Regions from separate parts of the Pseudoxanthomonas sp. CF385 genome, predicted to be linked through region 1. Evidence: predicted binding sites of a transcription regulator. Region 1 holds the regulator's gene; each other region holds the start of a gene.
What was found. The regulator FliA, encoded in region 1, starts transcription of late flagellar genes. The targets are predictions, from matches to a motif close to TAAAGTTTNNCNNNCNNNGGCCGATAA.
Positions count from the first base shown of each region.

Region 2: a site for FliA is predicted at 3,035-3,061, ahead of BLT45_RS18650 (methyl-accepting chemotaxis protein). Genes of this name have one in related genera too.
Region 3: a site for FliA is predicted at 2,858-2,884, ahead of BLT45_RS13855 (methyl-accepting chemotaxis protein). Genes of this name have one in related genera too.
Region 4: a site for FliA is predicted at 4,289-4,315, ahead of BLT45_RS18670 (methyl-accepting chemotaxis protein). Genes of this name have one in related genera too.

Region 1 covers NZ_FNKZ01000003.1:178,234-185,991, forward strand. The annotation lists gene flhA (flagellar biosynthesis protein FlhA) at 1-1,326, shown strand, start outside; gene flhF (flagellar biosynthesis protein FlhF) at 1,375-3,102, shown strand; partial or broken gene BLT45_RS16260 (MinD/ParA family protein) at 3,158-3,970, shown strand; gene BLT45_RS16265 (RNA polymerase sigma factor FliA) at 3,967-4,719, shown strand; gene cheY (chemotaxis response regulator CheY) at 4,837-5,217, shown strand; gene BLT45_RS16275 (protein phosphatase CheZ) at 5,217-5,828, shown strand; gene BLT45_RS18635 (hypothetical protein) at 5,864-5,998, shown strand; gene BLT45_RS16280 (chemotaxis protein CheA) at 6,026-7,758, shown strand, end outside.
Region 2 covers NZ_FNKZ01000002.1:96,082-103,839, reverse strand. The annotation lists gene BLT45_RS10695 (SDR family oxidoreductase) at 1-83, opposite strand, end outside; gene BLT45_RS10690 (LysR family transcriptional regulator) at 188-1,111, shown strand; gene BLT45_RS10685 (EAL domain-containing protein) at 1,128-2,882, opposite strand; gene BLT45_RS18650 (methyl-accepting chemotaxis protein) at 3,091-5,649, shown strand; gene BLT45_RS10675 (hypothetical protein) at 5,653-5,916, opposite strand; gene BLT45_RS10670 (alpha/beta fold hydrolase) at 6,220-7,011, shown strand; gene mddA (methanethiol S-methyltransferase) at 7,075-7,758, opposite strand, start outside.
Region 3 covers NZ_FNKZ01000002.1:766,394-774,151, reverse strand. The annotation lists gene mscL (large-conductance mechanosensitive channel protein MscL) at 1-167, opposite strand, end outside; gene BLT45_RS13870 (fumarylacetoacetate hydrolase family protein) at 245-952, opposite strand; gene BLT45_RS13865 (hypothetical protein) at 1,019-1,291, opposite strand; gene BLT45_RS13860 (Rieske (2Fe-2S) protein) at 1,382-1,705, shown strand; gene BLT45_RS13855 (methyl-accepting chemotaxis protein) at 1,719-2,801, opposite strand; gene BLT45_RS13850 (DUF3667 domain-containing protein) at 2,997-3,788, shown strand; gene ettA (energy-dependent translational throttle protein EttA) at 3,865-5,532, opposite strand; gene BLT45_RS13840 (RcnB family protein) at 5,753-6,262, shown strand; gene glyA (serine hydroxymethyltransferase) at 6,391-7,644, shown strand; gene nrdR (transcriptional regulator NrdR) at 7,654-7,758, shown strand, end outside.
Region 4 covers NZ_FNKZ01000005.1:899-8,656, reverse strand. The annotation lists partial or broken gene BLT45_RS17980 (cache domain-containing protein) at 1-721, opposite strand, end outside; gene BLT45_RS17975 (chemotaxis protein CheW) at 925-1,413, opposite strand; gene BLT45_RS18670 (methyl-accepting chemotaxis protein) at 1,511-4,201, opposite strand; gene BLT45_RS17965 (flagellar brake protein) at 4,354-5,133, opposite strand; gene BLT45_RS18665 (Cache 3/Cache 2 fusion domain-containing protein) at 5,276-7,758, opposite strand, start outside.

The DNA.
Region 1 (7,758 bases):
CCGGCCCTGCTGGTCTCCTCCGCGGTGGCCATGCTGGTCACCCGCGCCTCGCGCTCGGAAGACATGGGCCAGGCCGTGATGGGCCAGGCCTTCGGCCAGCACAAGGCGCTGGCGGTGGCCGCCGGCGTACTGGGCCTGGTCGGCCTGGTGCCCGGCATGCCCAACGTCGCCTTTTTGACGCTGGCCGCGATCCTCGGCTACGTGTCCTGGAAGATGTGGAAGCGCACCCAGGAAGGCCCGGAGGCCGCCGGCGGCGATATCGCCGCTCTGCCTGCCCCCGGCGCCCCGGACCGCAACGCCGAACTGACCTGGGACGAACTGCGCCCGGTCGATCCGCTGGGCCTGGAAGTGGGCTACCGGCTGATCCCGCTGGTGGACAAGAACCAGGGCGGCGAACTGATGTCGCGCATCAAGGCGGTGCGCCGCAAGCTCACCCAGGACCTGGGTTTCCTGATCCCGCCGGTCCATATCCGCGACAACCTGGAACTGCCATCCAACGGCTACCGCCTGCTGGTGCACGGCGTGCCGGTGGCCACGGCCGAGATCCACCCGGACCGCGAACTGGCCCTGGACCCGGGCGGCGCCTTCGGCGCCATCGACGGCATCCCCGGCAAGGATCCGGCGTTCGGCCTGGACGCGGTCTGGATCCAGGCCCACCAGAAGGCCACCGCCGAGTCGCTGGGCTACACCGTCGTCGATCCGGCCACGGTCATGGCCACCCACCTGTCGCACCTGGTGCGCGAACACGCCCCGGAACTGCTCGGCCACGAGGAAGTGCAGCAGCTGCTGTCGCAGCTCGGACGCAGCGCGCCCAAGCTGGTCGAGGACCTCACGCCCAAGGCGCTGCCGCTGGCCACCGTGGTGCGCGTGCTGCAGAACCTGCTGGTCGAACGCGTGCCGATCCGCCAGCTACGCCGCATCGTCGAGGCGCTGGTCGAGTTCGCCCCGCAAAACACCGATCCGGCCGCGCTCACCGCCGCCGTGCGCACGTCGCTGGGCCGTTTCATCGTGCAGGAGATCTCCGGCATGACCCCGGAACTGCCCGTCTACACCTTGGCGCCGAATCTGGAACGCGTCTTGCAGGACAGCACCCAGGGAACCGGCGCGGCGCTGGAACCGGGACTGGCGGAACGCCTGCACCAGAGCCTCGCCGACGTGGTGACCAAGCAGGAAGCCCGCAGCGAGCCTGCGGTGGTGCTGGTACCGGGTTCGGTCCGCGCCGCCCTCGCCCGCCTGGTCCGCCACAGCGTCCCCACGCTGTCGGTGCTGGCCTACAGCGAGGTTCCCGAGGACAAGCGGTTGAAGCTGGTCGGCACGATCAGCTGAGACCGGGAGCAGCAGAACCCGACGCGATATAGAACCGGATAGCACGCCATGAAAATCAAACGCTTCGTCGCTCCCGACATGCGCACCGCCTTCGCCATGGTCCGCCAGGAACACGGCCCGGATGCGGTGATCCTGTCCAACCGCGTCACCGAGGACGGCGTCGAGATCGTCGCCGCCAGCAACTACGACGAAGCGCTGGTCAAGCACACGCTGGACGCCATGCGCCCCGCGACCGGCAACGCCCCGCTGCACCCGTTGCTCGATCCGGCACAGCAGGCCGCCGCGCCCGCCCGCGCCACGCATACGAACACCGCTGCACCCGCACCGGCCGCCCCCACGCTGTCGCCGGCCGAAGCCGCCGCGAGCTACTTCGCGCGCCGCCAGACGCCCGCCGCCCCGGCCACGCCAGCGCCCGTCCGCGCCGAAGCCCCCATCGCACCGGTGGCGCCCGCCATCACTGCACCGGTGGCCGCCGCCAATGAAGCGCCGCCGCGCTTCGCTCCCAGCCTGCCGGTCCGCGAGATCGCGCCGCAGCTGATCGAACCCGAATCCTTCGCCGCCAAGCTGGCCGCCTGCCTGCCGGAACTGCCTGCCAACGAACCGGCGCCGGCCCTCGCGCCGATCGCCGAACCGGTGGCACCGGCGCGCGCCCGGACCGCCGTGCGTGCCGAGGCCGACGAGAGCCTGGACCTCGACGCGCTGCTGCCGTCGATCGCGCCGCCGGTCGCACTGCCGGAGCCGGCGCCCGCACCGAAGGTCGCTGCCCTGCCGGTGGCGCGCGCACCCATTGCCGCATCCCTTCCTGCACCTGCCGCCGTCACCGTGCCCACGCTGACCGTGGTGGCCGACAACGTCGCCGACGCCCGCGAGAGCGACGAGCAGCTGGTGCACATGCGCGGCGAGCTGGCCGCGATGCGCGAAATGATCGAACGCGAGATGCATCGCCTCACCGACGAACGCCTGCGCGGCTCGCCGGTGCGCATGCAGGCGATGGAGCTGATGGAGGACTACGGCTTCGACGCCGGCATCACCCGCGACATCGCCCTGCAGATTCCCGCCGATACCGAAGCCCATCGCGGCCGCGGCCTGATGCTGGGCCTGCTGTCGAAGAAGCTGCCGGTCACCGAGATCGACCCGCTGGAAGCCGGTGGCGTGATCGCCCTGGTCGGCCCCACCGGCGCCGGCAAGACCACCACCATCGCCAAGCTGGCGGCGTGCTTCGCGCAGCGCCACAACGCGCGCGACGTGGCCCTGGTCACCACCGACACCGTGCGCGTCGGCGGCCGCGAACAGCTGCACGGCTACGGCCGCCAGCTCGGCATCGCGGTGCACGAGGCCGACAGCGCGCAGAGCCTGGCGCTGGTGCTGGAGCGCCTGCGCGACTACAAGCTGGTGCTGATCGACACCGCCGGCCTGGGCCAGCGCGACCGCAACCTGGTGGGCCAGCTCAACTGGCTGCGCGCCTCCGGCCAGGTGCAGACGCTGCTCTGCCTGCCGGCCAACTCCCATTTCTCCGACCTGGACGAAGTCGTCCGCCGCTTCAGCACCGTGCAGCCGCAAGGCGTGGTGCTGACCAAGCTGGACGAGACCGGCCGCCTGGGCAGCGCGCTTTCGGTGGTCGTCGACCACCAGTTGCCGATGGCCTGGGTGACCGATGGCCAGCGCGTGCCCGACGACCTCCACCGCGCCAACAGCGCCCACCTCGTGCTGCGGCTGGACCAGCTGCGCCGCGAAGCCGACGAACCCTGCTCGACCGAGGCCACCCATGTCGCCTGACCACCTGCTGCAGACCAATCCGCGCAGCACCCCGCCGATCCCCGCCGCGTTCCATCCGGTGCGCGTCATCGCCATCACCGGCGGCAAGGGCGGCGTGGGCAAGACCAACGTCTCCGTGAACCTCGCGATTTCGCTCGCCGAAATGGGCAAGCGCACCTTGCTGATGGACGCCGACCTCGGCCTGGCCAACGTCGACGTGCTGCTCGGCCTGTCGCCGAAGTTCACCCTCGCCGACCTCGTCGCCGGCCGCTGCCAGCTCGAAGACGTACTGCTGGAAGGCCCCGAAGGCCTGATGGTGGTGCCGGCCTCGTCGGGTTTCCGCCACATGGCCGAACTGACGCCGGCCGAGCATGTCGGCCTGGTCAATGTGTTCTCCGAACTGCAGCGTGCGCTCGACGTCATGGTCGTCGACACCGCCGCCGGCATCACCGACAGCGTGCTGACCTTCTGCCAGGCCGCGCAGGACACGGTCGTCGTGGTCTGCGACGAGCCGGCTTCGATCACCGACGCCTACGCCCTGATCAAGGTGCTGGCGCGCGAACGCGGCCTGGACCGCGTGCACGTCATCGCCAACATGGTCCGCGACCCCAACGAGGGCCGGAAGCTGTACGAGAAGCTGGCCCGCGTCTGCGAGCGCTTCCTCGGCGACGTCGCCCTGCACTACCTGGGCGCCGTGCCGCAGGACGATTGGCTGCGCCGCGCGGTGCAGCGCCAGCAGGCCGTCGTGAAGGCCTACCCGGGCAGCCCGTCGGCGCGCGCCATCACCGACATCGCCCGCGTGGCCGCCCGCTGGCAGCCGCCGCAGGGCGCGCGCGGCAACGTGGAGTTCTTCGTCGAACGCCTGATCCAGCGGGGGGTGGCCGCATGAACACCGCCGCCGCCCACTACCGCGCCGTGCAGCGCAGCGCCGCTACGGACTCCGTCACCCAGCACGCCGACCTCGTCCGCCGCATCGCCCACCACCTCGCGGCGCGCCTGCCGGCCAGCGTGGAGATCGACGACCTGATCCAGGCCGGCATGATCGGCCTGATCGAAGCCTCGCGCAGTTACGACGCCGAACAGGGCGCTTCGTTCGAAACCTACGCCTCGATCCGTATCCGCGGTTCGATGATCGACGAAATCCGCCGCGGCGACTGGGTGCCGCGCTCGGTGCACCGCCGCGCGCGCCAGGCTGCCGCCACCGTGCGCGAGATCGAACAGCGCACCGGCCGCGCCGCCATCGCCACCGAAGTCGCCTCGGCGATGGAGATGCCGTTGCCCGAATACCTGCGTCTGATGGAGGACGCCGCGCGCGGGCAGGTGCTCAGCCTGGAATCGCACATCGACGACCACGGCGAACCGAACACCGCCCGCACCGGTGGCCCGTCGCCGCAGCAGAACCTGGAGCGCAGCGAGTTCCGCCAGCAGCTGGTCAAGGCCATCGGCCACCTGCCGGAGCGCGAACAGCTGGTGCTGTCGATGTACTACGAGAAAGAACTCAACCTGAAGGAAATCGGTGCGGTGCTCGGCGTCAGCGAGTCCCGCGTCTGCCAGATCCACGGCCAGGCCATGGTCCGCCTGCGCGGCCGCCTGCAGGTGTTCGAGAAGGCCGACGCCGGCCTGGAAGACCAAGACTGAAGATTTCCCGCGGCCTGCCGATAAGGCTCCGGTAGGCCGCCGCGTGCAGCCCCTGCCCTGCCCTCGCCCCTGACCGGGCACGCTTTACTGGAGTTCGAAGTGACCGCCAACAAGAACATGCGCATCCTGATCGTGGACGATTTTTCCACCATGCGCCGCATCATCAAGAACCTGCTCAACGACCTGGGCTACACCAACACCGCCGAAGCCGAAGACGGCAACAGCGCGCTGACGGCCTTGGCGCAGGGCAGCTTCGACTTCGTGGTCACCGACTGGAACATGCCCGGCATGACCGGCATCGAGCTGCTGAAAGCGATCCGCGCCGACGAACGCTTCAAGACCCTGCCCGTGCTGATGGTCACCGCCGAGGCCAAGCGCGAGCAGATCATCGAAGCCGCACAGAACGGCGTGAACGGCTACATCATCAAGCCGTTCACCGCGCAGACGCTGGAAGAGAAGCTGGGCAAGATCTTCGAACGCCTGGGAGCCGCTGCCTGATGAACGCCGTCGCCGACATCACCGGGGCGCGCGCCGCGCTGGTGGAAAGGCTGCAGCACGCGCTCGATGCCCTGGAACAGGGCGACGAGGCCGGCTGGCGCCGCGAGCTGGACACCATCGCCGCCTGGCGCACGCAGCCGATGATGCAGGGCCTGGGTCGCCTCGCCCGCGAACTGGCGCAGACCCTGGGCGAACTGCCGCCGACCGACGCCGGCGAACTCGACGATGCCTGCTCGCGCCTCGACCACGTCGTCGAGATGACCGAACAGGCCAGCCACAAGACGCTGGACCTGGCCGAACAGTGCCGGGGCTACGCCACCCAGCTCAAGGGCACCGCGCTGTCGGCCGAACAGGCCGCGCTGGTGGACAGCATCGGCAAGGGCCTGTCGGAAATGGCGCTCGCCCAGAGCTACCAGGACCTTACCGGCCAGATCATCCGCCGGGTCGCCGGCATCGTCCGTCGCGTGCACGAGGGCTTCGGTGCGCTCGGGCTGCCGCCGCCGGAGAAGAAAGAGACTTCAGAACTCGCCGGTCCGGCCGTTGCTGGTCTTGACCGCAACGCGTTCTCGCAGGACGACGCCGACGACCTGCTCTCCGGCCTGGGCCTGTAGCCCACGGCCGGGCGCTGCGGAACCGGAGACCTGCCATGCGCCACCGTTCCGTCCATCGCCATCCCCTCCTCCTGCTGTTCGTCGGGCTGCTGCTGGCCTGCGATGCGATCGCGCGGCGCCTGACCGCGCGCCGCGCCGCCGCGCCACACCTGGTCCACCCCGCCCGCTGATCGACCGCTTCCGGTAACCGCCTGTCCATGTCCGCCGTCACGCCCGAAATCGCCGCCGACTTCCTGATCGAAGCCCAGGAAATCCTCGACCGCCTGGGCGAACAGCTGGTCACGCTCGAGCAGGACCCGACCGACAGCGAACAGCTCAACGCGGTCTTCCGTGGCTTCCACACGCTCAAGGGCGGCGCCGGCTTCCTCGGCATCCAGGCGATGGTCAATCTCTGCCACGCGGCGGAGGAGACCCTCGGCCTGGTGCGTGCCGGCCGGGCGACGCTGGAATCGCACCACTTCGACGCCGCCCAGCAGTCGCTGGACTACCTGCAGCAGATGCTGGACGCGATCGGCGCCGGCGAAGAACCGCCGCACGCACCGCAGGCGCTGATCGACCAGTTCGACGTGAATGGCGGCGCACCCGTCGCGACGCCTGCCGCCGCAGTGGCCGTGGCGCCCGCCGCCGGCGATCTGATCAGTGACGACGAGTTCGAAGCCTTGCTCGACCAGTTACACGGTGACGCCGCACCGACCCAGGTCGTCGCGCCGGCGCCCGTCGCGGCGCCGCGTCCCGCGCCGGCCGCGCCCAAGCCGATGCCGGCGGCGAAGCCTGCCGCGAAGGCCGGCGGCGAGGCCGAACAGACCATCCGCGTGGACACCAAGCGGCTCGACGCCATCGTCAACCTGGTCGGCGAACTGGTGCTGTCGCGCAATCGCCTGAAGACCCTGCGCGCCCGGATCCGCGACGAAGAGCTCGATCGCGCGGTGAGCAGCCTGGACATCGCCACCGCACGCCTGCAGAACGCGGTCATGCGCACGCGCATGCAGCCGGTCGGCAAGGTGTTCTCGCGCTTCCCCAAGGTCGCGCGCGACGTCGCCCGCCAGCTGCAGAAAGAAGTCGACCTGGAGCTGGTCGGCGCCGACACCGAACTGGACCGCAACCTGGTCGAGGCCCTGGCCGATCCACTGGTGCACCTGGTCCGCAACGCCATCGACCACGGCATCGAAGTGCCGTCGCTGCGCGAAGGCAGCGGCAAGCTGCGCCAGGGCCACGTGCGCCTGTCCGCGCAGCAGGAAGGCGACTTCGTCACCATCGAGATCCGCGACGACGGCGCCGGCATCGACCCCGAGCGCCTGCGTGCCAAGGCGCTGGAGAAGGGCCTGATCGATCCGGAAGCCGCCGCGCGCCTCACCCACGACGAATGCCTGCAGCTGATCTTCCTGCCGGGCTTCTCGACCAAGGCCGAAGTCACCGACATCTCCGGCCGTGGCGTGGGCATGGACGTGGTCCAGTCCCGCATCCGCGAACTCAGCGGCCAGATCACCATCCATTCCGACGTGGGCCGCGGCAGCCGCTTCGTCATCCGCGTGCCGCTGACACTGGCCATCCTCCCCACCCTGCTCGTGCAGGCCGGCGAGCCGGTCTACGCGCTGCCATTGGCGCGGGTGATGGAAGTCCTGCATGCGCCCGCCGCCAGCCTGCGCTGGTTCGACGGCCGCGCCGTGCTGGATCGCCAGTCGCATACCTTGCCGCTGGTGGACCTGCGCGACTGGTTGCAGGTGGAACCCGCGGCGGCACCGTTGCTCACCATCGTGGTGCTGCAGATGGGCGACCAACGGTTCGGCCTGGTCGTCGACCAGGTCCGCGGCCGCGAGGAAGTCGTCATCAAACCGCTACCGCGCGCCGTGCGCGGCCTGCCCGGCTACGCGGGCGCCACCCTGATCGGCGACGGCCGCATGGCCCTGATCCTCGACGTGGACGGCCTGCG
Region 2 (7,758 bases), on a different contig from region 1:
GCGGCGAACGCCTGGGCGGTGGCCAGGCCGATGCCGCTGCTGCCGCCGGTGACGAGGATGGTCTTGTTGTTGAAGCGGTTCATGGTGAAGTCCTTCGATGCCAGCCCAATGCTGTGAGCGCATACTGGCAAGGCGAAGACGGCTTTCCGTGCCACAATCGCGACGGACTCGTTCGAAGGTATCGAACATGTTGTCAGCGGACGAATTGGCCCTGCTGGAAGCCATCCGGGAGAGCGGAAGCCTGTCCCGCGCCGCCGCCCGCCTGGGCAAGGCGCCCTCCACCGTGTCGCACGCCGCGCGCCAGCTCGAGGCGCGCTTCGATGCGCTGCTGTTCGACCGCCGCCGCTACCGCCTGCAGCTGACGCCCGCCGGCCATCTGCTGGCGCAGGAAGCGGCGCGCCTGATGCTGGACGTGTCGCGGCTGACGCAACGGGTGAAGCAGGTGGCGGGCGGCTGGGAAGACCGCCTCTGGATCGTCACCGACGAGATCCTCGAATTCGAAACGCTGCTGCCCGTCATCCGCGCCTTCGATGGCTTGAAGTCGGGCGTGACGCTGCGCATCACCCATGAAGTCCTCACCGGCACCTGGGACGCGCTACGCGACGGCCGCGCCGACCTGGTGGTGGGCGCGACGAACGAGCCTCCTGTCATTCCCGGCCTGCGCTGGTTCGAACTCGGGGTGATGGACTGGGTGTTCGCGGTCTCGCCGCGCCATCCGTTGGCCAAGGCACGCGAGCCGGTCGAGCGGGCGGCGGTACTCCAGCATCGGGCCGTCGTGGTGGCCGACACCTCGCGCCGGGTGGACGTGCGCGGCTACGGGGTGCTGGGCGGGCAGCCGTCGCTGGCCGTGCCGAGCATGCGCGCGAAGATCCATGCGCAATGCGAAGGACTAGGCGTGGGCTGGTTGCCGCGCGACCGTGTGGCCGGCCTGCTCAAGCGCGGTGATCTGGTGGAGAAGCAAATGGCGGACCCGCGCGAACCCAACCTGCTCTACGTCGCCTGGCGTGGCGACCACCAGGGCCGCGCATTGGAGTGGTGGCTGGCCCAACTGCAGAACAAGCGCCTGGCCTCGCGCCTGGTCGAGGGCATCGACGTCGCCGCCTTGGGCTGATGCGCGAAGCGCGCGCTCAGCCCGTGGTCGCCTCCGCTGCATCCAGCACGTGCAGGCCCACCGACAGCCGCTTGGCCAGCCGCTTGGCGGCGGCCGCCTGCGAGGCGACTTCCTCGGCGGTGCAGAAGCGGTGCGGGGTCACCTGGGTCGCGCCGATGGTGAGCGTGGTCAACGGGAACGTGGTGTAGCGCCCCGCGCGGTCTTCGCCTTCCAGCACGCCGCGTGCGAGATCGTCGTCGTCGAACAGTGCGCGGCAGGCGGCGTTGAACTCGCCGACCATCTCGCGGCAGCGCCGCTCCCAGTCGTCGCTCTGGAACAGCACCACGAAGTCGTCGCCGCCCACGTGGCCGACGAAATCCCACTGGGGCTCCGCATGGCGCAACAGCGTCGAGGCCACCAGGCGGATCATCCGGTCGCCGCGGAAGTATCCGTACTGGTCGTTGTAGGGTTTGAAGTGGTTGAGGTCGCAGTACGCCGCCGTGAACGGCTGGTGCGCATCGATCAACCGCGCGATGTGCTCGGCGATGGGGATGTTGCCGGGCAACAGGGTCAGCGGATTGGCGTAGCGCGCGGCTTCGATGCGCAGCTCGGTGACGCGCCGGACCAGGGCTTCGCCGGTGCCCACGCCGGCGTAGCGCCCATCGCGGGTGATGATGAAGCCGTCCGAAAGATAGCGCTGGTCTTCGCCCAGCAGGATCTCCGACATCGCATCGATGCTCTGCGCCACGTCCGCCATGATGGGCGAGGCGTGCATCAGCTTGATGCACGGTTTGCGACCGAGCAGCTCGCGGGCGAACGGCACCGCCATGCGCTCGTTGAACACGCGCCGGTTGATCAGCCCGAGCGGATGCCCGCTGCCGTCCACGACCGGCAGCGCCTGCAGGTCGGGATGCTGGCGGAACAGCTGCTCGGCGTCGAAGTTGCTCGCGTCGTCGGTGATCGAAGGCGCTTCGATCAGCAGGTGCGCCGCGGTGACCTTGGGAAAGGCCGAGCGACGCCCGCTGCGCGGCCACACCGGCAGCTTCTCGCGCGAAGCCAGGCGCAGGTCGTCCGGCACGGCGTCGGTCGCCCGTTCGGACGGGCGGCCCAGCAGATAACCCTGCGCGTATCGGATGCCCAGGTCCTGGATGATGGCCAGGTCCTGCATGCGCTCCACGCCTTCCGCGATCAGGTCGGTGCCGAGGCTCTCGGCCACCTGCACCAGCGCACGCACGATGCTGAGGCGGCCCGGACTCTCGGCGATCTCGTGGATCAGGTAGCGGTCGATCTTGACGTACTCCGGCCCCAGCTCATGCCACAGCTCGAAGTTGGAATGCCCGTTGCCGAAGTCGTCCAGCGCGATGCGGATTCCGGCCGCGCGCAGGTAACCCAGCGCATCGGCCAGGCGGCCCACGTCTTCGACGATGTCGCGCTCGGTGATCTCGATGACGAACCGGCTCAGGTCGCGCCCCGCGGACTGCAGGCCTTCGATGATCTGCTGCGGGCGGAAGGCGTCCTGCAGGATCGCGTGCGCGCTCAGGTTGACCAGCAGGCGCCCGCCACGCTCGAAATCGAAGCTGCGAACCAGCATGCGTGCGGCCTGGGTTTCCAGCTCGCCGAGCCGTCCGGCGACACGCGCCAGGTCCAGCAACTGCAGCGGTGTCATCGACCCGTGCGCGTGACGCATCAGGCCTTCGTGCGCGACCACGCGCTGGTCTTCCAGATGGACGATGGGCTGGTACACCGCGCGCAATCCGCCCGGGCGCAGGGCGGCGTCCAGCACGGCGGACATCGGGGCGGGAGCAGGGCAGGCGAGCATGGGGCCGGGACGCTAGCGCGATCGCATGACAGTGGAGTGTCAGTCGTCGTCGTCATCGTGCTGTAGCGCACGCCGCGTACAACACCTGCATCCCGGAACGCCGCACGCGTGGCGAAAAAGGACATTAAAGTCCTGGCGGGAACGGCCGATACCGATGCGTCATTCTGTCCGGAATACGCCCATGGCCTCCCCCCCGAATTCGACCCTGCGTCGCCTGCGCGATGCCGCCCTACGCCGCATGCGCTTGCTGTCCTCCACGCGGCTCGGTCGCATGAGCCTGGCCGGCAAGATCCAGGCCAGCCTGCTGGTATCCGGTGTCGGCCTGCTGGTGATCGCACTGGCCTACTGGCGCGCCAGTGTAGGGGCGGAGCGCGCAGGCGACACGTTCGCTGGCTACCAGGCACGCGCGGTGCTCGCCGGCACCCTGGCCCAGCAGGTCGCCGAAGCGCGGCGGTTGCAGACGGCCTATGCGCACAGCCTGTCCGACGAGCATCGTGCGGCCCTGCGGACGGCGCAAGAACGCCTGGCGGGCACGCTGGACGCGGACGCCGGCGCCGCCAGCGCAGACCCGGGCTCCTCCGCGCTGAAGGGCGTCGCCGCCGAGATCGCCCAGTTCGGCGAAGGCATCGCCTCGCTCAATGCGCGCGTGGACGAGATGGGGCAGGGCGAATCCGGGCTGCGTGCGCAACTGGACGCCGCCGCCGGTGTGCTGGAGGCCCGTATCGACGAAGTGGGCAATCCGACGCTGACCGGCCATGTGCAGCGCATGCGGCGGTTCGAGAGCCAATTCCTGCTGACCGGCGATGCGACGCACACCGACCGCGTCAGCGAAGAGAAACTGCCGTTCGATCTGGCATTGACCGGTGCGCGGTTGCCGCCGGAAGCACAGGACGCCCTGCGCGCCGACATGGATGCCTATCAAGGCGCCTTGCTGGCCTACACCGCGGCACGCATCGGCCTGGATGTGGAAGCCCAGTCACTGGAAGACATCGCCACCGGCATCACCCCTGCGCTGGATGCGCTGCAACAGTCGCAGTCCGATGCGCTGGCGGACGCGCGCGCGCAGCAACGCACGCAGGGCCGCTGGATCGACGGGTTCTTCATGTTGACCTGGCTGCTGGTGTCAGTGGCGCTGATCGCGACGCTGCTGATGGTCCTGCGCGCCGTGCGCCGGCCCATCGAGGATACGCTGCGCTTCGCCACCGATATCGCGGACGACCGGCTCGATACGGTGTTGAGGGTGCACAACCCGCACGACGAGATCGGCCGCCTCGCCGCGACCCTGTCGCACATGCAGCAGCGCATGCGTGCGCGCATCGAGGCGGAACGCGCCGTGGCGCGCGAGAACGAGCGCGCCCGCCAGGCGCTGGACTGCGCCCAGACCGGGCTGATGATGCTGGACGCTGACGGCGCCCTGGCCTATGCCAACCGTTCGCTGCGGGCGGTGCTGCCCGAGAGCGCGTCGATGTCCGGCCTGGACGCCGTGCAATTGCATCCGGTGTTCGCGCAGGTGCAGCGTCGGCTCGCCGGCGGGGAGGATGTCTTCGAAGAGGATGTCGAGCATGCCGGCATCCACTACCAGTGGGCGGTCAACCGCGTGCGGGTGCACGGGGTGTGCATGGGTGCGGTCGTCGAATGGCGGAGCCGCGAGGTCGAGATGCTGGTGGAGCGCGAGATCGCGGCGGTGGTGGATGCCGCCGCGCGCGGCGACCTGCGCGACCGCGTGCCGCTGGAAGACAAGCAGGGCTTCGTGCTGACCCTGGCGGGCAGCACCAACCGCCTGCTGGATGCGTTCCAGTACAACCTGTCCGCGCTGCAGGGGCTGCTCGCCGCGCTTTCGCAGGGCGACCTGACCGCACGCATGGAGGGCGACTTCCAAGGCGTGTTCGCGCGCATGCGCGACGACGCCAACGCCACCGTGGCCCAGCTGACCGACATCGTCGGCGGCATCCAGGATGCCGCCACGTCGATCAACACCGCTGCCGGCGAAATCGCCGCCGGCCATGCCGATCTTTCGCGCCGGACCGAGCAGCAGGCCGCCAGCCTGGAAGAAGCCGCGGCTTCGATGGAGGAGCTGACCTCCACCGTCCGCCAGAACGCGGAATCGGCGCGGGTGGCGAACGAGCTCGCCATCGGCGCCGCAGGTGTGGCCTCGCAAGGAGGCGAGGTCGTCGGCCGGGTGGTCGCGACGATGACCGACATCGAGCAGTCGTCGAAAAAGATCGCCGAGATCATCTCGGTCATCGACGGCATCGCCTTCCAGACCAACATCCTGGCGCTCAATGCCGCAGTGGAAGCCGCGCGCGCCGGCGAACAGGGGCGCGGCTTTGCGGTCGTGGCCAGCGAAGTGCGCATGCTGGCGCAGCGCTCGGCGAACGCGGCCAGGGAGATCAAGGGCCTGATCGGGACGTCCGTGGACAAGGTGGCCGACGGCTCGGCGCTGGTGCGTCAGGCGGGCGCGACGATGGGCAAGATCGTCGCCAGCGTGCAGGGGGTCACCGACATCATGGTCGAGATCTCCGGCGCCTCGCAGGAACAATCCGCCGGCATCGAGCAGGTCAACCAGACCGTCAACCGGATGGAGGAATCCACCCAGCAGAACGCGGCGCTGGTGGAAGAAGCCACGGCTGCCGCGCGCCGCATGCGGGAGGACGTGGGGGCGTTGCGCCGGTCTGTCGCGCAGTTCCGCACCGAACGCCCCGCAGGCCATGGCCAGGCACGGGCGGTGCAGGCGGTCTGATCCTCAGGCCGGCGGCGCGAAGTCCGCCGGCGCGCTGCCGTCGACCGCGACCAGCCGATCCAGGCGTATGCGCTCGCCGGTACCGAGTTCGGCGTATTCGATGCCGTCACGGGCGGACAACGTGACGATGCGCGTCGCGCGTTCGGTCAATGTGCCGTCGTCATCGAGGAATCGGATGACGGCCTGCGTGCGGCGCGTCGCGGTGGCTTCCAGCACGTCGTGGAACTCGCAGTTGATCGGCGTATAGGGATCGGACGGGTGGGGCATGGGGCTCACCGGCGGGGTACAGGGTGGAATCAGCCTAGCGCGGAGGCGCCTCCCGGTCCTGCACGGGATCAGGTACAGGCGTGCGCGATGGGTGACCCGTCGGAGCCGCGGATGGCTGCGCGCGTCGCTGCCAGGGAACGCCGTGCTCGGCGTACCGGAAAGGACGATGGAGCGGCGATCAGCACGTTCGGTCAAGTTATCAGGACTCCCGGTGGCGCATCGTGTGGGCCGGCATCGCACAGTGGTCCTGCGGGCCGAGGTGCCACGCACCGATGCCTGATTCACCCCCTTGAGGAGACATCCATGTTCAAGCTCATTCCCATCGTCCTGGCCGCCGCATGGGCGGCTGCCATCACACCGTCCGCACACGCCGGCAAGCCCGTGGCCGCCAGCCATCGCGGGCCGGTGAACAATGTCGTCCTGGTGCATGGCGCCTTTGCCGATGGCGCCGGCTGGCGCGCCGTCTACGACAACCTGACCGCGCGCGGCTATCGCGTGTCGATCGTGCAGAACCCGCTGACGTCGCTGGCCGACGACGTGAAGGCGACGCAGCGCGTGCTCGACCGGCAGGACGGTCCCACCCTCCTGGTGGGCCACTCCTGGGGCGGCACGGTCATCACCGAAGCCGGCGTGCACGACAAGGTCGTGGGCCTGGTCTATGTGTCCGCGCTGGCGCCGGACGCGGGCGAAACCACGGCGCAGCAGTACGCCGGTTTCGCGGCCACGCCCGAGTTCGTGATCGAGACGGGCAGCGACGGCTACGGCTTCCTGAGCCCCGCGAAGTTCAAGGCCGGCTTCGCCCACGATACCCGCGACGCCGACGCCGCGTTCCTGCGCGATTCGCAGGTGCCCATCAACATGTCGGTGTTCGAGACCCGGCTGACGAACGCGGCCTGGCGCACGAAGCCCAGCTGGGCGGTGATCGCCACCGAGGACAAGGCCTTCGACCAGGCCATGCTCATCCACATGGCCGAACGCATCGGCGCGCGCATCACCAAGGTGTCCGCCAGCCATGCGGTCTTCATGACCCAGCCCCAGGTGGTCGCGGACACGATCGACGGCGCCGCGAAGGGCTTTGCGGCTGCGGGCAGGTAGGCGGCAGTCCCTGTGGCAGAGGCCGCGGGTGTCGCCCGCGGCCCGTCATCGCCGTGTTTCGATTCAGCCGCGCTTCCGTCCCGGCAGCAGCATCGGCACGCGCCGCTGGTAGTCGCGGTAGGTATCGCCGTGCACCGCGACCAGGTCGCGTTCCTCGAGGAACCTGACAGCCACGACGATGTAGCCGGTGACGACCGCGGCGAACAGCAGGTGCCCCACGGTCATGTCCGGCGTCACCCAGAACGCGATCAGGAAGCCGAGCATCAGCGGATGGCGCACGATCCGGTACATCGCACGGATGACGAAGGGCTCGTCCTTCGCGGTGCGTCCCCGCGCGTGCCACCACACCTGGCGCAACCCGAACAGTTCGAAGTGGTTGATCGTGAACGAACTCGTCAGCACGAGCAGCCAACCGGACAGGGAAATGCCCCAGAGGCCACCTCGCGCCAGCGCGGCGTCGACATGCCAGATCGTCTGCGGCAATGGGCGCCACAGCCAGAACAGCAGCGCGAGCACCAGACTGCTGACCAGCACGAAGGTGCTGCGCTCGATCGCGGACGGCACGAAGCGCATCCACCATCGCTTGAACGCAGGCCGTGCCATGCCGCTGTGCTGGACGGCGAACAGGCCGAGCAACGCGATGTCGATCGCCAGCGCGGTCGACCACGGGGCGAGCGCCCCGTTGTCGATGTGCTTGGGGACGCCCACGCCGGCAACGAAGGCGATGGCGTACAGGAAGACGCCGAG
Region 3 (7,758 bases), on a different contig from region 1:
TTCGAGAAATCCACGCCACCGACCAGCAACCCGATCGGCGGCATGATGATCTTGTCCACCAGGGTGGTGACGATCTTGCCGAAGGCTGCGCCGATCACCACGCCGACGGCGAGGTCGACCACGTTGCCGCGTGCGATGAATTCCTTGAACTCGCTGACCATGCCCATCGAGGGATCTCCGTGAACGGCGCCGACACGCCTGTGCCGTGGACTATAGCGCCGTGCGTCGACGACGCAAGGCAGGGTTAGCCGGTGATGCGTCCGCGCAGTTCCACCACGCCATCGAGCGAGGCGACGAACGCGTCGCCCGGCACCAGCGCCGCGACGCCGGCAGGCGTGCCCATGAAGACCAGGTCGCCGGCCTTCAGTGCGTAGAGCTTCGACAGTTCATGCAGGATGTCGGGCACGTCCCAGATCAGGTCGTGCAGCGCGCCGTGCTGGCGGACATCGCCGTTCACGCGCAGGGTCAGCGTGCGGGTGTCGAGCGCGCCCACGTCCGCCGCGGCGACCAGCTCGCTGATCGGCGCCGAATGATCGAAGCCCTTGCCGGTGTCCCACGGCAGGCCTTTGGCTTTTGCGGCGCCCTGCAGGTCGCGGCGGGTCAGGTCCAGGCCCACGCCATAGGCGACGACCAGGGCCTCGGCGGCTTCGCGCGACAGCTCACCGACGGGCGCATCGACGCCCAGGGCCGCGACCAGCTCTACCTCGTGGTGCAGGTCGTTCGTGCCGGGCGGGTAAGGCACATCCGCATCGTTGGTGACGATCGCATCGGCCGGCTTGTGGAAGAACACCGGCACGCCTCGCTCGGCCTTCGACGCCGGTGCGGCCGCGCCCATCTCACGCGCATGGTCGGCGAAGTTGCGGCCCACACAGAAGATGCGGCGCACCGGGAAGGTGCCGCCACCGCGCACGGGAACGCGCGGCACGGGCGGGGTGGGGATGATGTCGGCCATGGCGGCGATCCACTGTATCGGGAGGCCGCAGAGTGTAGGCGGGAACGATGTCCCGCGTTGGCGCGCTTAACGCGGCAGCGGCAGGGCTGCCTTGCTGACCACCTGGTATTCGCCTTCCATCGCGCGGTCGCGCGCCACCGGCTTGCCGCGCTGGCGCAGCAGCTTGTAGAGCAGGCCGCCGGCGATCATCGCCGCGCCGACGAACACGCTGAAGAACACCAGCACCGCCAGCAAGGCCAGGCCCACCAGGCCGATGCCCAGGCGCAGCAGCGGATGACGCGGCTTGCGGGGCGCGAAGGCGTTACGGAAGGCGTTGAACGGGAAGGGGCGTGCGTGCATGGCGTTGCGTCGTGACAGAATGCGGCGGGGGCCGGTACACGCAGTATCGGATGACCGTTATATGACCGTGTGAGAACTTCGTTAAGCCGTATGCGACTGACCGCACTGAATGACATCGTGGAAGGCGGTTTCGCCGAAGTTGAGGCCGTGATCGGCGACGATGCGGAATCCTTGATCCTCCATCGCGATGGCGATGCGGTCCGGGCCTGGCTCAATGTCTGCCCGCACGCGGGCCGCCGGCTGGACTGGGCGCCGGGGCAGTTCCTGAAGAGCAAGGAAGGCCACCTGGTCTGCGCTGCGCACGGCGCCTCGTTCGAACTGCAGCGTGGCGACTGCGTCGCCGGACCGTGCCGCGGCGACGCGCTGCATGCCATCGCGGTGCAGGTCCGCGATGGCGAGGTGTGGCTCGCCTGAGCCCTGCGCCGGCCTAGCCGGTGCCTTGCAGGATCACGCAGTGCCAGCCGGTCCGGTAGGTCTCGTAGCCGGGCGAGGCCGCCTGCGCTATGCAGTGGGGACGGCCGTCGATGACCAACTCGGTGGCGGCGCGCGGTTCGGCGAACAGGCTCGCGCGGCCCGGGAAGTCCAGGCGCGCCGTGGCATCGCCTGACGGCGTGTCGGCCAGCACGCGACCCTGGCCATCGACGATGCAGACCCGGCTGCGGCGCCATTCGGCATCGGACAGCGGCGTGTGCTCGACGATGGTCTGCGCCAGTGCGTCCCAGCGGAACACGATGCCGAGCACGCCCAGCGGCCGTCCCTGCACGCGCCCGCCTTCGCGCACCGTGCAGGAGTAGACGAGCACGCGTTCGCCCCCGGCCAGCGCACTCGCGTGCATGGACTGGAAGCCGAAGGCCTCGCCGCTCTGCGTGGCCATCGCCGACTGGAACCAGTCCTGCTGCGCCACCGATTGGCCCTTGGAGCGGTACTGCCGCGGACGCCCGTTGGCGATCACCTGGCCCTGCAGGTCGGCGAGCACCAGGTCGAAGTACACCGTGTACGAATCCAGGATCTGCCCCAACCGCTGGCTGGCATGGGCGAGCGTCGAAGGCTGCGGGTCCTGCGCGGCGGCGACCACGGCCGCGTCGGTCGCCCACCAGCGCACGTCGCAGCTGCGTTCGTAGAGGTTGCGGTCGATCAGGTCGATGTTGGCCAGCGCCAGATCGGTCAGGCGCGTGCGGCGCACATCGGTCTGCAGCTGCTCCAGCCGTTCGCGCAGGTCGGTGCTGGTACGGCCGGCCATGCGGTCGATCTCCTGCGCGGTGTCGCTGACCCGGCGCGAGAGCGTGTCCATCTCTTCGGCGATCACGCCGAAGCTGCGTCCCGCGGTGCCGATGCGCACGGCCTCGATGCGGGCGTTCATCGAGATGATGCGGGTGATGCGGTTGATCTCGTCGATCTTCTGCAGCGATTGCCGCAGTTGCTTGAGCAGCGCGTCCGACAGTCCCGAGACGGACTGGATGTGGTCGTCGATGCCGGCGTCGTCGGTGGGGTCGGCGGCGCGTGCGTTCATGGGGCTCCTTGCGTAGAGGGGTGTCCATGCGCGTGCGCATGGCCGTCATTGGAGCGCTATCGGCGGGTCCGTCCAGCGCTTTAACCGGCACCGCGACGGTGCATGTTTTCCCCTCGATGGGGCGAGATGGACTCGCGGGTTGGACGTTCGTTCGGCGCTTCCCTAGAATCCGCCGACCACGGACAGGGGACCGAGATGGGCGACGCGAGTACCTGCATCAACTGCGGCCGAGCGGTCGCCGGTTCCGACCAGAAATTCTGTCCCGCCTGCGGCCAGCCCACGCCGGTGCACCGCATCGACTGGCATTTCCTCGGCCATGAGCTGGAGCACAGCGTGCTCCACATGGATCGAGGGATCCTGTACTCGCTCAAGGAGCTGATGCTGCGGCCCGGGCATCTGATCCGCAGCTACCTGGAAGGGCGGCGTGCGAACCAGGTGAAGCCCTTGCTGCTGCTGATGATCTCGGCCGCCGCTGTCGTGCTGCTCGGCAAGTATCTGCTGGGTGGCGACCTGCTGGGCTCCGCGATGCAGGCAGGTTTTTCGGAATCGGGCGCCACGCAGCCGGGCTCGGGCGTCGATCCCGCTGTCGCGATGGGCACCTTCAACATGGTGAAGGATTGGATCAACGTCCACCTCACCGCCGTCACCCTCTTCCTCCTGCCATTCGAGGCCGCTGCGTTCTGGCTCGCGTTCCGCGGCAGGGGCCTCAACTACCCTGAATGGCTCGTGGTGACCGCCTTCCTGACGGTACAGACATTCGTCTTCATGGCGCTGGCCATCCTCGTGCGGAAGTGGGTGCCGCATGCCCAGGAATGGTCCGTCGCGGTGGCGTCCCTCTACGCCGTGTTCTCGCTCGTCCAGTTGTTCCGCAACCACTCGGTCTGGACCACCGCGTTGCGTACGTTGGTGGGCTTGGGGGGCTTCATGCTGGTGCAGGGCCTGATCACCCTGGCCGCTGCTTACGTATTCGTCGCGATGACCCATTGATCCATCTGCGCGCGAACAATAAAAGCCGGCTTTCGCCGGCTTTTATTGTTGGGATGCCCAGCAAGCCTCGGGTGGCTTACTTCAGCGCCTTGAACCGCAAACGGTGCGGGCGTGCACCTTCTTCGCCCAGGCGACGCTTCTTGTCTTCCTCGTACTCGCGGTAGTTGCCCTGGAAGAACTCCACGTGCGAATCGCCTTCGAAGGCGAGGATGTGCGTGGCGATGCGGTCCAGGAACCAGCGGTCGTGCGAAATGACGAACGTGTTGCCGGGGAACTCCAGCAGCGCGTCTTCCAGCGCACGCAGCGTTTCGATGTCGAGGTCGTTCGACGGTTCGTCGAGCAGCAGCACGTTGCCGCCCTGCAGCAGCGTCTTGGCCATGTGCAGGCGGCCGCGTTCACCGCCCGACAGCGAGCCGACCATCTTCTGCTGGTCCTGGCCCTTGAAGTTGAAGCGGCCGATGTAGGCGCGCGACTGGATCTCCACGCCGTTGATGTTGAGGATGTCCAGGCCGCCGGAAATTTCCTGGAAGACGTTGTGGTTGCCTTCCAGCTTGTCGCGGCTCTGGTCGACGTAGGCCAGCTGCACCGTCGGGCCGGTGGTGATCGTGCCGGAGTCCGGCTTCTCCTGCCCGGTGATCATCTTGAACAGCGTCGACTTGCCGGCGCCGTTCGGGCCGATGATGCCGACGATGGCGCCGCCGGGAACGAGGAAGCTCAGGTTGTCGATCAGCAGGCGATCGCCGAACTTCTTCGAGACGTTCTTGAACTCGATCACCGAGTTGCCCAGGCGCTCACCCGGCGGGATGAAGATCTCGTTCGTCTCGTTGCGGCGCTGGTAGTCGACCGACTGCAGTTCTTCCAGGCGGGCCAGACGGGCCTTGCCCTTCGAACGGCCGCCCTTGGCGTTCTGGCGCGACCACTCCAGTTCTTTCTGGATCGCCTTCTGGCGGGCCTTTTCCTGGTTGTCTTCCTGCTTCAGGCGCTCGTCCTTCTGCACCAGCCAGTCGGTGTAGTTGCCCTTCCACGGAATGCCGCGGCCGCGGTCGAGCTCGAGGATCCACTCGGCGGCGTTGTCGAGGAAGTAGCGGTCGTGGGTGACGGCCACCACGGTGCCGGTGTAGCGGGCAAGGAACTGTTCCAGCCACTCGACGGACTCGGCGTCGAGGTGGTTGGTCGGTTCGTCGAGCAGCAGCATGTCGGGTTTCTGCAGCAGCAGGCGGCACAGCGCCACGCGGCGCTTCTCGCCGCCGGACAGCTTGCCGACGATCGCGTCCCACGGCGGCAGGCGCAGCGCGTCGGCGGCCACATCCAGCTGGTTTTCCAGGGTGTGTGCGTCACCGGCGGCGAGGATCGCTTCCAAGCGCTCCTGTTCCTTGGCGAGGGCGTCGAAGTCGGCGCCTTCTTCTGCGTAAGCGGCATACACGGCTTCCAGCGCGGCCTGGGCCTGCAGCACGTCGCCCACGCCTTCCTCGACGGCCTGGCGGACGGTGTGCTCGGGATTCAGTTCCGGCTCCTGCGCCAGATAGCCGACCTTGATGCCGGGCTGCGGACGGGCCTCGCCTTCGAAGTCCTTGTCCACGCCGGCCATGATCTTCAGCACGGTGGACTTGCCGGCGCCGTTGAGACCCAGCAGACCGATCTTCGCGCCCGGATAGAAGGACAGCGAGATGTCCTTGATGATCTGCCGCTTGGGCGGGACCACCTTGCTGACCCGGTTCATGGTGTAGATGTATTGCGAGGACATGCAGGCTCCGGTACGCAGGGCCCGTCACCCGACCGGAGACCGGCAGGCGAACAGGTGAACATGGGGAAGGTGCCCAGTATAGCCGTTCAGGCCGTCGGAGCCGCTGGCTGAACGGCTTCCCAGCGTTTTGGGACTGTTGTCCCGTAACCGCTTTCCAGCGGGAAGCGGTTCAGACGAAATGCGCATGATGGCCTCACGTACCCCTAACAACGGAGTTGCCATGAACAGCCGTCGATTCTTCCAGGGCCTGGCCATCGCCGTGCTGGCGATCGCCACCACCGCCCCGGCGCTGGCGCGCGATGACGACCGCGGCCGTGACCGTGGCCGCCAGCACTACGACCGCGACTGGCGCGATGACCGCCGGGACGATCGCCATGATCGCCGCGACGACCGCCGCGACCAGCGCCATGCCTACCGCGCCGGTTATCGCGAGGGCCGCCGTTACGACGACCGCTACGACCGTCGCTACGACGACCGTCGCTACGACGACCGCCGCTACTACGCGCCGCCGCGCGTGGTCTACCGTCCGGCCCCTCCGCCGCACCGTTGGGCCAAGGGCCAGCGCTACCGCGACTACTACCGCGGCCCGGTCTACGTGGTGAACGACTACGATTACTACGATCTGCGCCGTCCGCCCCGCGGCTACCACTGGGTGCGGGACGACCGCGGCAACATGCTGATGGTGGCCATCGCCACCGGCATCATCGCGGACCTGCTGCTGCACCATTGATCCGGACCCCCTCGGGACACGGGAAAAGCGCGCTCCGGCGCGCTTTTCCTTTTCCGGGGGGCGGGTCGTGGCTGGCCCCCTGGCGGGCTACAATCGGAAACCCCGCCCGCCCTTGCCCCGGAGACCCGATGTTCCCGCGCGACGCCCGCATCGAAACCTACGATCCCGAACTGGCCCAGGCCATCGCCCACGAGGCGCGCCGGCAGGAGGATCACGTCGAGCTGATCGCCAGCGAGAACTACGCCAGCCCCCGCGTCCTGGAGGCCCAGGGCAGCGTGCTGACCAACAAGTACGCCGAGGGTTATCCGCACAAGCGCTACTACGGCGGTTGCGAATACGTGGACATCGCCGAGCAACTGGCGATCGACCGCGTCAAGCAGCTGTTCGGCGCCGACTACGCCAACGTGCAGCCGCACTCCGGCTCGCAGGCCAACCAGGCCGTCTACTTCGCCCTGCTGAACCCCGGCGACACCATCCTGGGCATGAGCCTGGCCCACGGCGGCCACCTGACCCACGGCGCCAAGGTCAACGCGTCCGGCAAGATCTTCAACGCCGTCCAGTACGGCGTGAACGACAAGGGCCTCATCGACTACGACGAAGTCGAGAAGCTGGCGCTGGAGCACAAGCCGAAGATGGTCGTGGCCGGCTTCTCCGCCTACTCGCAGGTGGTGGACTGGGCGCGCTTCCGCGCCATCGCCGACAAGGTCGGTGCCTACCTGTTCGTCGACATGGCGCACGTGGCCGGCCTCGTTGCCGCCGGCGTCTACCCGAACCCGCTGCCGCACGCCCACGTGGTCACCTCGACCACCCACAAGACGCTGCGCGGCCCGCGCGGCGGCATCATCGTGGCCAAGGGCGCGGGCGAAGAGATCGAGAAGAAGCTGCAGAGCATCGTCTTCCCGGGCATCCAGGGCGGCCCGCTGATGCACGTCATCGCGGCCAAGGCCGTCGCCTTCAAGGAAGCGCTGGAGCCGGAATTCAAGGCCTACCAGGCGCAGGTGGTGAAGAACGCGCAGGCGATGGCGAAGACGATCATCGCGCGCGGCTACAAGATCGTTTCCGGCGGCACCGAGAACCACCTGATGCTGGTCGACATGATCGGCAAGGACGTCAGCGGCAAGGACGCGGAAGAAGCGCTGGGCAAGGCGCACATCACCGTCAACAAGAACTCGGTGCCGAACGACCCGCGCAAGCCCTTCGTGACCTCGGGCCTGCGCATCGGCACGCCGGCGGTGACCACGCGCGGCTATGGCGAGCAGGACTGCATCGACCTGGCCAACTGGATCTGCGACGTGCTCGACGCCCCGGGCGACGAAGCGGTGCTGGCCAAGGTGCGCGACAACGTCACCGCGCAGTGCCGGAAGTACCCGGTCTACGGCTGACCGACGACGATGCACTGCCCCTTCTGCCAGCACACCGACACCCGCGTGATCGATTCGCGCGTGTCCGAGGACGGCGCCACGATCCGGCGCCGTCGCGAATGCGAGGCGTGCGGG
Region 4 (7,758 bases), on a different contig from region 1:
GGTCGCCGCGGGACACGCCCTTGATGGCGGCCAGGGCGCGCGAGACCGGATGCAGGACGGACTGGCCGATGACGAAGCCGATCAGCATGTTCAGCAGTACCAGCGCGCCGCCGGCAACGGTCATGATGAAGGTGAACTGCAGCGCCTGCGCCTGCGTGTCGTCGATGTAGACGCCGGTGCCGATCACCCAGCCCCAGGGTTGGTAAAGGGCCGCGTAGGAGGTCTTCGGCACGGGATCTTCTTCGCCGGCCTTCGCCCAGCTGTAGTCGACCGTCCCGCCGCCGGCCTTCGCGACGCGCACGAACTCCGGGAAGATGTGCTTGCCGTCCGGGCTCTGCACGTCCTGCAGCGGCTTGCCGATCAGATCTGGCCGGGTAGGGTGCATCAGCATCACCGGCGCCTCGTCGGTGACGAAGAAGTAGTCCACGCCCTTGTTCGCCTGCATCGTGGCGAGCGTGGCGAGCGCGCCTTCCTTCGCCGCGGCTTCCTCCATCGAGCCGGCTTGCACCTGCTTGGCGTAGCCCTCGATCACGCCCAGCGCCATCTCCGTCTGCGCCTTCAGGCCTGCCTGGCGGGTGCCGGTCAGGTCCAGGTACTGCATGCGGGCGGCGACCACGGCCAGGGCGACCGTGCCGATGGCGACCAGGACGGTCTGGAGGAAGAACTTGCGCTTGAGGGGAACGTTGGAGAGCGTGCGGGCGAGCTTGGCGTTGATGTTCATGCGGGATCTCGGGGGGCAGGCGTGGGCCTGTGTGGGCGGAATGCCCGTACCTGCAATAGCGGCGTTGCCTGCAGGAAATTCAGGGTGCTTTGCATCCCTTACGACGAAAGACGGAGACGCCCGCGGCGTCGCGCGCCCAGAAAAAAGGGGACCACGGACCTTGCGGCCCGCAGTCCCCTCGGGGAGTTCCTGCCTGGCGCGGATCAGGCCGCGGCCTGCTCCGGCAGCGGCTGGCCGAAGTCGGCGCTGTCGATCAGCGTCTCGATGTCGAGCAGGATCAGCATGCGGTCGTCGACGGTGCCGATGCCCGAGATGAAGCGGGTATCGACGCTGGCGCCGAACTCCGGCGTGGGGCGGATCTGTTCCGCGGCCAGGCCGATCACGTCGGACACGCTGTCCACGACGATGCCGACGACGCGGTCCTCGACGTTCAGCACGATCATCACGGTGAAGGCGTCGTAGCGCGCTTCCTTCAGCCGCAGCTTCAGGCGCAGGTCGATCACCGGCACGATGGTGCCGCGCAGGTTGATCACGCCCTTGATGTAGTCGGGGGCATCCGGCAGGCGGGTGACCGAATCGTAGCCGCGGATCTCCTGCACCTTCAGGATATCGACGCCGTAGTGCTCGTCTCCCAGGGTGAAGCTGAGGAATTCCTCGGCGGTCGCCGTGGCCTGGCTCTTCTTGTCGCTCATTCGTCGGGCTCCTGTTGCAGCCGGTAAGAGGGTGGGGTTGCCCGGGACGGGGCCTGTCACGGCCTAGATCGGCCCCGGGCGGAGATTCTTTAGCGCGTCAGTACGGAGAGTGGGCTGGCGTGGAACGGGCTGCGATCCGGGTCACGCGTTCCTGGACGAGCCGCGCCACCTGGCTGCCGCTGTCCAGCTGGAAAGTCGAGACGGCCTCGGCCAGCGCCTGGGCCTGTTCTTCCATCGAGCGGGCGGCCGCGGTGGCTTCCTCCACCAGTGCGGCGTTCTGCTGGGTCGTCTCGTCCATCTGGGTGATGGTCTGGTTGACCTGTTCGATGCCGGCCGACTGCTCCTGCGAAGCGGCGGAGATCTCGGCCATGATGTCGGTCACCCGCTGCACCGAGGCGACGATCTCGCCCATCGTGGCACCGGCCTGGTTCACCAGGGCCGAACCATCGGCGACCTTCTCCACCGAGGTCTCGATCAGGCCCTTGATCTCCTTGGCCGCACTGGCCGACCGCTGGGCCAGGGTGCGAACCTCGCTCGCGACGACCGCAAAACCGCGGCCCTGTTCGCCGGCACGCGCGGCTTCGACCGCAGCGTTCAACGCCAGGATGTTGGTCTGGAAAGCGATGCCGTCGATGACCGAAATGATCTCGGCGATCTTCTTGGAGGACTGTTCGATGTCGGTCATGGTGGAGACCACCTTGCCGACCACTTCGCCACCTTGCGAAGCGACCGACGCCGCACCGATGGCCAGCTGGTTGGCCTGGCGGGCCGATTCGGCGTTCTGGCGCACGGTGGAAGTCAGTTCCTCCATCGAGGCAGCGGTTTCTTCCAGGTTGGCCGCCTGCTGCTCGGTGCGACGCGAGAGGTCGTTGTTGCCCGAGGCGATTTCGCCGGCGGCGGTGTTGATCGAGGTGGACGCATCCTGGATGCGGCCGACGATGTCGGTCAGCTGGGCCACCGTCGCGTTGGCGTCGTCGCGCATGGTGGCGAATACGCCGTGGAAGTCGCCTTCCATCCGCGCGGTCAGGTTGCCGCCGGACAATGCGCGCAGCACGCCGGAGACGGCGTCCACGCTGCCGCCGATCGTGGCCAGCAGGCTGTTGACCTGCTGCGACAGGCCGAGCAGGAAGCCCTGCTTGCCGGCCTCGCCGATGCGGCCGCCGAGGTCGCCCTGCACGGCGGCCTGCACGATGCGGGTGACTTCCTGTTCGACCATCACTTCGGCGGTGCGATCGGCCCACTCGACGACATAGCCGACACGCTGGCCGCCGGCGTCGTTCACCGGATTGATGATCAGCTGCATGATGCGGCCACCCACCGTGATCTGGGCGCGGTGCGTGCCCTGCAACTGCGCCAGCATGTGCGACTGGTGTTCCGGCTTCTTGTGGAAGATGTCGATGCGGCTGCCGACGACGGTGCGCACGTCGAACGCGGGCAGGTCGCGGCGCAGGTCCTGTTCCGCATCGGCCAGCATCTTCATCAGCGGCCGGTTCGCATAGACGATGGTCCGGTCGGCGTCGGCGATCATGACGTTGGTCGTCACTTCCTCCAGCGCGGTGCGGATGCGCAGGCTTTCGCGCGCGACCACCGCATCGCGCTCGATGCGCTCGCGCAGGTTGCCCTGCATGGTGCGCATGGCCTGCATCAGCGTGCCGATCTCGTCGCTGCGTCCGGCTTCGATGACGCCGTCCAGATTGCCGCGGGCGATGTCGTCGGCCACGCGCACGGCGCCCGCCAGCGGGACCGCTACCTGGCGACGGAGCAGCCAGTAGATTGCGCCGCAGAGCAATACCGCGCCCAGCAGGCCGACGGCGACGATCGTCCAGAGCACCGCGCGGGCGTCCTGCATCACCACGCTGCGAGGCACCACCACGCCCAGCATGAAGCGCTCCTGGGCCTGGCCGATCTGCAGCGGTACATAAGCTTCCACCAGCGCTTCGCCTTCGGCGCTCTCGACTTCACGGAAGACCGATTCGCCGCGGGCGATCTGCTTCAGTACCGCGCCGGCATCGCCGTCCTCGAAGGGCTTGCCCACGCGGGCCGCGTCGCGGTCGGCGATGAGCACGCCGCCCGGCGTCACCAGCCGGACGAAGCCGGCGCCCATCGGCGTCAGCTTGCCGATGCGCTCCTGCAGGGACTGCAGGGCGAAGTCCACGGTCATCACGCCCAGGTACGTCCCGTCCTGCACCACGGGCGTCGACAGCGTGGTCATCAGCACGTCCTTGCCGGCGATTTTGTAGACATAGGGTTCGGCGACGACCGTACGCTTGAGTTCACGCGGTCGCAGGTACCAGTCGCCCGCGCCCGGCACTTCGTAGTCGCGCAGCGCTTCCAGCAACGGCGCGCCATCGCTCCACGCCCAGTAGCTCATGAAACGGCCGGTATCGTCGTGGCCTGCGCTGCCGATGAAGTCGGCATCCTTGCCGTCGAACGCATCCGGTTCCCACAGCGTGCCCACGCCGACCCATTCCGGATGGGCTTCGAGCTGGCGCTTGAAGATGGCGCTGGCGGCGCTGCGGCTGATGCCGTCGCCGGCGCGCTGCGCGAGCAGGGCCTGGGCCAGGGCGTCGTTGCTGTCGAAGGCGCCGGTGAGTTCGCCCGAGATCCGCTGCGCTTCCAGGTTCGCCAGGCCGTCCATCGAGGTGCGCGCCGCGGCGAGCAGCGACTGGCTGCTGCGCAGGTAGCTGGCGGTCGCGGCCACGCCGAAAGCCAGCAGGGCCAGGACGGCGGTGCCTGCCATCACGCGGGTGGCGATGCTGCGGGAGGACGAACGAAGGGAAACGGGCATGGCGACCTCGATGGGGCTGTGCGACAGGGCATGGCGTCGCGCCGCGGCATCCGGCAGGGCCGGACTGTCACGGCAGCGTCACATGGGGTATCGGCGTGCCCGCGGCGAGGTTGAGCGGATGAATCGACGGATCGACGAAAGGTCGACGAAGATCACGCCGCGCCGCGGTCGCGGGCGCTGCGTTGGCGCTCGAGGCGGAAGATGTAGCGCTGCAGCAGCGCGTCCGCGCCACGGGGCAGGTCGGTGAACTGGCAGCCGGCGCGCCAGCTCTCCGTGCCGTTCTGGTTGAGCTGGCTGTGCAGGCTCTTGACCATCAGGCGCAGGCTGAGCGGACCGCCGTCCGGGAGATACAGGAGGCAACCCGGAAACTCCTTGTACGGGCGCAGCAACGGGTTCTCCGCCTGTACCGCCAGCGCCAGGCCGCCGCCGCTGATGTCCAGCACGCGATAGCGCTCATAGGTGGTCTCGCCATCGGGATGATGTTGGGGGACGGCGCACTCGACGGGCTGCGTCACCGGGACCTGGAGCCGGTAGAACTCGCGTCGCTGCAGGCGCAGCACGCTTTCGGGAAGATCGGCACGGAACGCGATCTGTCCGTCCTGGATCACGCGGGTGAGGCCCTGCAGGCGGAACTGGACGTGGATGCGGTCCAGGCGCGAGACGCAGGTGACGTGCGAGGCTTCCTCGATGCTGCGGTTGATCGTCTCGCTGGCGCTGCCATCGATGAGGATGGCGTCCTCGTCTTCCAGTACCTCGACCATCGAGGTGGGGAAGGTGTGGTTGCGCGGCATCGCGCAGCCGCTGACGAGGGCGCGCTTGTCGATCAGCGACTGCATGATCTGCCGGATCGCGTGCTCGCCGCGCACCAGGTACTTTTCCTCGTCCTCGTAGCGGATCGGCTCGGCCAGCGGTGCGTCGGTGGAGTCGGTCATACGGACAGGGACAGAGTGGCGGGCTTTGCGGAAGGCGTCACAGGCTGTATCGGCGTGCGTCGCACGATCTTTAGCGACACCGGAAACGACCGCGGCCCGGGAGTGCCGGGCCGCGGGTGCGAAGCGGGTGGCGTGACGACGCTCAGAACTCCTGCCAGTCGCCGTCGGCGAGCGCAGGCTCCGGTTTGCGCGCGGCAGGCTTGCGGGCCACGGCCTTCTTCGGTGCGACCGCCTCGGCGATGACCCGACGTACCGGCGCGCCCTTCGCGGCCTGCAGCTTGAACACCGACACCGACTCGGTCAGGGCTTGGGCCTGCTCTTCCATCGAACGGGCGGCGGCGGAGGCTTCCTCCACCAGCGCGGCGTTCTGCTGAGTCGTCTCGTCCATCTGAGTGATGGTCTGGTTGACCTGTTCGATGCCGGCCGACTGCTCCTGCGAAGCGGCGGAGATCTCGGCCATGATGTCGGTCACCCGCTGCACGCTGGCGACGATCTCGCCCATCGTGGCGCCGGCCTGGTTCACCAGAGCCGAACCGTCGGCGACCTTCTCCACCGAGGTCTCGATCAGGCCCTTGATCTCCTTGGCCGCACTGGCCGACCGCTGGGCCAGGGTGCGAACCTCGCTCGCGACGACCGCAAAACCGCGGCCCTGTTCGCCGGCACGCGCGGCTTCGACCGCGGCGTTCAATGCCAGGATGTTGGTCTGGAAGGCGATGCCGTCGATGACCGAAATGATCTCGGCGATCTTCTTGGAGGACTGTTCGATGTCGGTCATGGTGGAGACCACCTTGCCGACGACTTCACCGCCCTGGGAAGCGACACCGGCGGCGCCGATGGCCAGCTGATTGGCCTGGCGGGCCGATTCGGCGTTCTGGCGCACGGTGGAGGTCAGTTCCTCCATCGAGGCGGCGGTCTCTTCCAGGTTGGCGGCCTGCTGTTCGGTGCGACGCGACAGGTCCAGGTTGCCGGAGGCGATCTCACCGGCTGCCGTGTTGATGTTGCGCGAGGCATCCTGGATGTGGCCGACGATCTCGGTCAGCTGGGCCACCGTCGCATTGGCGTCGTCGCGCATCGTGGCGAACACGCCGTGGAAGTCGCCTTCCATCCGCGCGGTCAGGTCGCCGCGGGCGATGGCCTGCAGCAGCTCGGACACGTCGCCCAGGTTGCCGTCGGTGGTTTCCATCAGGCGGTTCAGGCCGTCGACCATCTCGCGGAAGTCGTACTCATACTTGCCGGCATCGCCGCGGTGCGAGAAGTCGCCTGCGGCAGCGGCCGATGCCAGGCGCTTGATCTCGCCATTGATCGCCGACAGGCTGGCCTTGGTCGCGTCCATCGTCTGCGTCAGCACCGCCTTTTCGCCAGGCAGGCGGTCCATGTCCACCGACAGGTCGCCGACGGCGTACCGCTGCATGACCTCGACCAGGCGCATCTTGACCGCGATGTGCGAGGCCACCAGCGCATTGGTGGCACGGACCATGCTGCCGTACTCGCCCGGGAAACGGCTGTCGTCGATGCGGTAACTGATCGCCCCTTCGTCGTGCTGGCGGGTCATCTCGGTCTGCGCGCCGATCACCGACACGACCTGCGTCTGCACGTGATGCATCGCGGTCAACAACTGACCCACTTCATCCTGGCGGCGGGTGTCGATGCTGCCGTCCAGCTTGCCGGCGGCGACGTGTTCGGCGATCTCCACCGCGGCGCGCAACGGGTGGGAGACCACGCGGCGTACGCCGATCCAGGTCAGCGCGGCGATCACGACGAGCGCGAGCATCGACAACGCCAGGATGCTGGCCGTCAGGGCGCGACTGGACGCCAGTACGGTTTCGCGCGGCTCCACGGCGACGAGCGCCCATTTCCAGGGGGCGAAGCGTTTCACCGCGACCACGGCGGGTTCGGCCTTGTCGCCGGCCTTGGGGGCGATGTCGAGCACCGCATGGCCGTGGTCCTGTTCGAGCAGGGCCTTCATCGCCGGCTGCGAGCCCGCGTCCACGACCACGGTGTAGGGGGATTCCTGGCTGGTCGGATGGGCGGCGAGCATGCCCTGGTGGTCGCCTTCCGCAAGGTCGACGACGAAGAAATAGCCGGTTTCGCCCAGGCGGGTGGTGCGCAGCTTGTCCTTCAGCGCGGCCAGGCCGTCGCCGTAGTTCTGGCCCACGAACAGGATGCCCACGGTCTTGCCTTCCGCATCCGCGAGCGGCTCGTAGTGGGTCATGTAGTCCTGGCCGAACAGGCGTGCGCGGCCGGTATACGGCTTGTCCTCGAGGATCAGCGCGTAGGCCGGATGCTTGTGGTCCAGCGCTGTGCCGATGACCCGCGCGTTCTCGGTGTTGCGCAACGAGGTGGTGGCGCGGATGAACTCGTCGCCCTGGCGGACGAACAGCGTCGCGACCACGTCGGTCGCCTCGGTGAAACGGTCCACGGCGGTGAAATCGAGGTTGACGCTTCGCTGGCCGAATCGCAGCTCGGGAACCTCGGCGTCGCCGATGAGCGTGGTGCGCGCCGGATCGACCGAAACATCGCCGACCGGAAGCGATGCGCGGAAGCTTTGTGCCATGCGCTGCGTGGTTTCCGTCAGGGTCCGGTCGTAGAGGGCGACGGACTCCAGCATGATCTGTGCGGTGACGT